Allochromatium vinosum DSM 180: one gene and its partner. The protein of the gene in region 1 interacts with the protein of each later gene in a pairwise test. Links are inferred from orthologs where the notes say so. Each region holds a gene or a part of one and is shown in the gene's direction. Other genes may lie near its edges.

Region 1 (3,283 bases):
ACTTTCACGCGCGAGAATCTGCGCGAGCTGACGGTGCATCACAAGGACATGGATCACGACAACAACCCACCCGATGGGAGCAACTGGGAGCTGTTGTGCATCTACTGTCACGACAACGAGCACCAGAAGTACGAAGAGCATCTGGCCGCACTCGCGCGCGGCACCGGCAAGCCGGCCAAAGCGAGCGCCAACGGCGGTTCGGCGGCCACCTTCAACCCCTTCGCCGGTCTCGGTGATCTGCTGAAGAAAGACTGAGACGCCGCACGCCCGTCGCGGTAGATGAACAAAATTTAAAGACCGGGCGGCGGGAAATCCCGTCCAATACGCACCCGACAGCCTGGTTCAGCCACCTCCCCCGGAGTCCCGCCCCGCGCATGTCTGATCATATTTTCTTTGCCTCCGCCCCCAAGCACCTCGGTAGTCTGCTGGCCGAGGAGCTGACCCGACTCGGGATGGCGGGGGCCGCCGAGACGCGCGGCGGGGCGCGTTTCTCGGGCCGGATCGAGGACGGCTATCGCGCCTGCCTCTGGTCGCGGATCGCCAACCGCATTCTCCTGCCGCTGGCGCAGGTGTCGCTGGGCGGCCCGGATGAGATCCACGACAGCGCGCTGGAGATCCCCTGGGAAGACCATCTGACACCGGATCGCACCTTCGCCATCCAGTTCGACGGCCAGCTCCAGGGCGTCACCAATCCGCACTTCGCCATCCTCCAGGTCAAGGACGCCATCGCCGATCGCTTCAACCGGCTCTACGGGCGGCGTCCGAGCGTCGATCCCGACGATCCGGATCTGCGTATTCACCTCTACGGAAACCGAGACAGCCTGTCCTTCAGTCTGGATCTCTCGGGCGAGTCGCTGCATCAGCGCGGCTATCGCGACGCCGGTTCCGCCGCGCCGCTCAAGGAGAATCTGGCCGCTGCACTCCTGCTGCGCGCCGGCTGGCCCGAGATCGCGGCCGAGGGCGGCGCGCTGCTCGATCCCATGTGCGGTTCGGGTACGCTGATTATCGAAGGCGCGCTGATCGCTGCCGACATCGCGCCTGGGCTGCTGCGCGAGCGCTTCGGCTTCCACGGCTGGACCCAGCACGACGAACCGGCCTGGCAGCGTCTGCTGGCCGAGGCGCGTCTGCGCCGCACGGCCGGACTCAAGCGGCTCGGCTCGCTACGCGGCTATGACGTCAACCCCAACGCCATCCGCACCTCGCTGCATCATCTGGAGCGCGCCGGACTCGCCGGACTGGCCCATTTCGAGCGCCGCGAACTGTCCGACTGCCACCCCGGTCGCGAGGACGACGAAGGGCTGGTGATCGTCAATCCGCCCTATGGCGAGCGGCTCGGCGCCGACGAGGATCTGACCCAGCTCTATGCGCGGCTCGGTTCGGTGCTCAAGGAGCGCTTCGTCGGCTGGCGCGCGGCCGTCTTCACCTCCAGTCCCGAGCTGGGCAAGAGCCTGGGTCTGCGGGCGACCAGGATACACAGTCTCTACAACGGTCCGATCGAATGCCGGCTGTTGAGCTTCCAGATCGAGCCGCGCTATTTCGTCAGTCATCTGCCGCGCCCGCTGCCGCCGGAAGAGCGCAGTCCGGGCGCGGCCATGTTCGCCAACCGGCTCAGCAAGAATCTCAAGGCGCTGCGCAAATGGCGCCAGCGTGACGGCATCGACTGTCTGCGGATCTATGACGCCGATCTGCCCGAATACGCTCTGGCCATCGATCTCTACGAGGGCGAACGGCGCTGGGTGCATGTCCAGGAATACGCCGCGCCGCCGAGCGTCGATCCCAAGCGCGCGCGCCAGCGGCTACGCGAGGCGCTGGGGCTGATCCCCGAGGTGCTGGAGGTGCCGGGCGAGCAGGTGTTCCTCAAGGTGCGCCGTCAGCAGAAGGGCCGCGCCCAGTACGAGCGGCTGGCCGAGACCGGGCGTTTCCACGAGGTCTCGGAGTACGGTCTCAGGTTCCTGGTCAACTTCGAGGACTATCTGGACACCGGGCTGTTTCTCGACCATCGCGACGTGCGGCGGCTGATCGGCTCGCTGTCCGATGGCAAGCGTTTTTTGAACCTCTTCGCCTACACGGGCACGGCGACCGTGCACGCGGCCAAGGGCGGCGCGGCCTCGACCACGACGGTCGACCTGTCGCGCACCTATCTGGAATGGGCCGGGCGCAATCTGGAACTCAACGGCATCCGGGGGCCGAATCATCAGCTGATCCAGGCCGATTGTCTGCGCTGGATCGACTCCATGGCCGGACAGCGCCGTTTCGATCTGATCTTTCTCGACCCGCCGAGCTTCTCGACCTCCAAACGGATGCACGGCACGCTCGACATCCAGCGCGACCATGTCGACATCATCCAGGCGACCATGCGTCTGCTCGAACCCGGCGGGCGACTGATCTTCTCGAACAATCTGCGCCGGTTCCGCATCGATCTGGAGGGGCTGGCGCCTTTCGAGGTCAGCGACATCAGCGCCCAGACCCTGCCGCGCGACTTCGCCCGCAATCCGCGCATCCACAACTGCTGGGTGATCCAGCATCCCGAGTCTGCATCGAATCGACGGAATGGGAGCGACGACGAGGACCGCCATGCTTGAGGTCATCGGACTCGAATGCCGGCGCGGCGACCGGCGGCTGTTCAGCGGGCTGGATCTGGCGCTGGAGCCTGGAACCCTGCTGCATGTACGCGGACGCAACGGCAGCGGCAAGACCACGCTGTTGCGGACCCTGTGCGGACTCTTCACCCCGGACGCGGGCGAGGTGCGCTGGCGCGGTGAGTCGATCCGCGCCCTGGCCGAGGACTATCGGCGCGAGCTGCTCTATTTCGGCCATCTCAACGGCATCAAGTCCGATCTGACCGGGATCGAGAACCTGTCGATCGCGGCACGGCTCGACGGCGACCCGGTCGGGATCGATGACGTCTGGCAGGCGCTTGCGCGCATCGGCTTGCGCGGCTTCGAGGATCTGCCGACGCGGATGCTCTCGCAGGGCCAGAAGAAGCGCGTGGCCCTGGCCCGGCTCATCCTCAGTCGCGCCAGGCTCTGGGTGCTGGATGAGCCGTTTACGGCGCTCGACGTCGAGGCCGTGGCCCTGCTCCAGGGACTGATCGCTGACCATGTGGCCGGCGGCGGGCTGGCGGTTCTGACCACGCACCAGGACGTGCCGCTGACCTCGGGCCAGGTCGCCCGTCTGGACCTGGGAGGCTGACGCGATCATGTGGGCTGTATTCTGGTGCGTCCTCAAGCGCGATCTGCTGCTGGCCATGCGGCGGCGGACCGATGTGCTGACGACGCTGTTT
Region 2 (3,285 bases), 560 kb from region 1 along the record:
CCCCGGCATGCCCTCGACCAACAGATGACCATCGCTCAGCAGACAGACCAGCATGCTGTCGATGAACGCCTGCTGACCGATGATGCGTGAGGCGATGTGATCGCGAACGGCTTGGAGATCGCTTGGCGTCATGCGCGTTTCTTCTCGGTTCCGATGGTGGCTGTGGATGGTGCACCCTGGATCGGAGCGGGCCGCGTGCCCCGGTCGATCCAGGGTCTGTCTGTCCTCTGCGCCCTATGCTGAGTCTTTTCCAGAGCCGGTGCAAGCCCGCCGCCCCGACGATTTGTTCACAGGCCGCATCCGCTCGTCCGCCGCGACGATCCCGGCTCCAATCGGCTCAAGCCAATTTGTCAATGACTCGCGCAACAGATTGACAATAAAAGGCTTTTTCAAGCGGTCAAAATGCGACCGATCTGTTTCGCGTCCAGCAACCACGCGCCCTGGAAGCCGACGAACGAAAGTTGTGCACAGACTTATCCACAGGCGCTGTTGGTATCTCGGAAAAATCCAAGCTGGGCCAAGTGTTGCGGAATCATGACGAGACAACACCCGAGCAATCGCCGCTAGATCGACCCCGGCCGCACCTCACCAACCATCACTCCGACATCCCCCAGCCGCCGACGCACAAGACACAGCACGCGATTTACCCATCAAGCGTATATAATCGCCACCGAGGCCGAATCCAGTCACGTCCATCCCGGCCGCGACCTCAGTTTCCCGCCAGACATCCCGACCCCCAACCCCGAATCCATCGTCAATCCTTAGCCGCCGCGCCCGGAGTCCAGTCCTGTGATCGAAACTCTTCGTAACATCGCCATCATCGCCCACGTCGATCATGGCAAGACCACGCTGGTGGACAAGCTGTTGCAGCAGTCCGGCACGCTCGGCGACCGCTTCGGGCCGGTCGAACGGGTGATGGACTCCAACGCGCTGGAGAAGGAACGCGGCATCACCATCCTGTCGAAGAACACCGCGATCCGCTGGAACGACTACCGCATCAACATCGTCGACACCCCCGGACACGCCGACTTCGGCGGCGAGGTCGAGCGCGTGCTGTCGATGGTCGACTCGGTGCTGCTCCTGGTCGATGCCCAGGAAGGCCCGATGCCTCAGACCCGCTTCGTCACCAGCAAGGCGTTCGCCCACGGTCTGCGCCCGATCGTGGTCATCAACAAGGTCGACCGTCCGGGCGCGCGTCCGGACTGGGTCATCGATCAGGTGTTCGACCTGTTCGATCGGCTCGGCGCCAGCGACGAGCAGCTCGATTTCCCCATCGTCTATGCCTCCGGCCTGAACGGCTACGCGGGCCTGACCGACGACGTGCGCGAGGGCGACATGACCCCGCTGTTCGAGGCCATCGTCCAGCACTGCCCGGCGCCCGAGGTCGATCCCGATTCGCCGTTCCAGATGCAGGTCTCGACCCTCGACTACAACGCCTATGTCGGCGCCATCGCCGTCGGGCGCATCCGCCACGGTCGCGTCAAGCCCAACCAGCAGGTCGTCGTGGTCAAGCCCGACGGCACGCGCCACAAGGCCAAGATCGGTCTGGTCTACGGCTATCTGGGGCTCGACCGCCACGAGGTGCCCCAGGCCACCGCCGGCGACATCGTCGCCCTGACCGGCATCGAGGCGCCCGGCGTCTCCGATACCCTGTGCGATCCCGAACACGTCCAGGCCCTGCCGACGCTCACCGTCGACGAGCCGACCGTGACCATGACCTTCCAGGTCAACACCTCGCCCTTCGCCGGCAAGGACGGCAAGTATCTGACCTCGCGCCAGCTCAAGGACCGGCTCGAACGCGAGCTGATCCACAATGTCGCGCTGCGCGTCGAGGAGGGCAACGATCCCGAGAAATTCCGCGTCTCCGGGCGCGGCGAGCTGCATCTGTCGATCCTGCTCGAAAACATGCGCCGCGAAGGCTTCGAGCTGGCGGTGTCGCGTCCCGAAGTCATCTTCCGCGAGATCGACGGTCAGATCTGCGAGCCATACGAACAGCTCACGGTCGACATCGACGAGACCTCACAGGGTTCGATCATGCAGGCGCTCGGCGAGCGGCGCGGTGAGCTGAAGGACATGGTGCCGGACGGCAAGGGCCGGGTGCGTCTGGACTATGAGATCCCCTCGCGCGGTCTGATCGGCTTCCAGACCGAGTTCATGTCCCTGACCTCGGGCACCGGACTCAAGTACCACGTCTTCGAGCGCTATCGTCCGGCGCACATGGGCGGCATCGCGCCGCGCCGCAATGGGGCCATGATCTCGAACGCCACCGGCAAGGCGCTCGGCTATGCGCTGTTCAACCTGCAAGAGCGCGGACGGATGATGGTCTCGCCCGGCGAAGAGGTCTACGAGGGGCAGGTGGTCGGCATCCACTCGCGCGACAACGATCTGACCGTCAATCCGCTCAAGGCCAAGCAGTTGACCAACATCCGCGCCGCCGGTTCGGACGAGAACATCCTGCTCACCCCGCCGGTCAAGTTCACGCTCGAACAGGCGCTGGAGTTCATCGAGGACGACGAGCTGGTCGAGATCACCCCGAACGCCATCCGCGTGCGCAAGCGTCATCTCAAGGAGAGCGATCGCAAGCGGGCGAGCCGGGGCTAGTCTCCGGTCGCGGCGCGGTCGGTCCGGGTTGACCGAACCGACTCGCCGCTTTCGCGTCCGCTCCAGTCAACCACACTGCCGCCATGGAAATCGGGTAACATGCGTCGCCCTGTCTTGGTGCAGGGCGTCCCTTTCCTCCAAAATGCTTGGGCAAGAATCATGGCGGAATCCAAACTCGCTAATCCAGCCGTGGTCGGTCTGGCCGGCTTCGGTCTGACCACCCTGGTGCTGCAATTCCACAATGTCGGCTGGATGTCCAGCATCGGTCCCGTGGTCTGGCTGGGACTGATCTTCGGCGGTCTGGCGCAATTCATCGCCGGATTGCAGGAACAGAAGACCGGCAACACCTTCGGCTACTGTGCCTTCACGTCCTACGGCGCCTTCTGGATCGCCCTGGCGCTGATGCTGATCGCCAACAAATACGATCTCTTCAAGGCCAGCACCGAGGACGTCGGCTGGTTCCTGGTGGCCTGGACTCTGTTCACGACCATCCTCTGGGTCGGCTCGCTGCGCATCCACGGCGCCATGGCGCTGACCTTCACCCTGCTGCTGGCCGGTTTCATCCTGCTGGATCTGGCGCATTTCGGCTTCCCCGCTCTGACGGTAGCCGCAGGTTACACGCTCATGGCCTGCGCCCTAGTGGCCTGGTACATGATGGCGCGGATCATCCTGAACGAGCTCTAC

What was found.
Region 2: the proteins of rlmKL (region 1) and typA interact in binary tests that used the Escherichia coli proteins (3 or more experiments, as listed by UniProt). The link is inferred for Allochromatium vinosum DSM 180 from one-to-one orthologs.

Annotation. Positions count from the first base shown.
Region 1 is NC_013851.1:2,484,209-2,487,491, forward strand. Bases 16-2,978 are described here. They hold rlmKL (bifunctional 23S rRNA (guanine(2069)-N(7))-methyltransferase RlmK/23S rRNA (guanine(2445)-N(2))-methyltransferase RlmL), read left to right. Parts: upstream 16-374; coding sequence 375-2,582; downstream 2,583-2,978. Other genes in these bases: ALVIN_RS10825 (YajD family HNH nuclease), read left to right, coding at 16-255; ccmA (cytochrome c biogenesis heme-transporting ATPase CcmA), read left to right, coding at 2,575-2,978. In the rest of the region: more of ALVIN_RS10825, read left to right, coding at 1-15; more of ccmA, read left to right, coding at 2,979-3,192; heme exporter protein CcmB, read left to right, coding at 3,200-3,283. UniProt on the Escherichia coli protein: Specifically methylates the guanine in position 2445 (m2G2445) and the guanine in position 2069 (m7G2069) of 23S rRNA. Methylation occurs before assembly of 23S rRNA into 50S subunits.
Region 2 is NC_013851.1:3,044,390-3,047,674, reverse strand. The notes cover bases 231-3,195. They hold typA (translational GTPase TypA), read left to right. Parts: upstream 231-789; coding sequence 790-2,601; downstream 2,602-3,195. Other genes in these bases: ALVIN_RS13420 (acetate uptake transporter), read left to right, coding at 2,761-3,195. In the rest of the region: ALVIN_RS13430 (AAA family ATPase), read right to left, coding at 1-132; more of ALVIN_RS13420, read left to right, coding at 3,196-3,285. UniProt on the Escherichia coli protein: A 50S ribosomal subunit assembly protein with GTPase and nucleotide-independent chaperone activity, required for 50S subunit assembly at low temperatures, may also play a role in translation.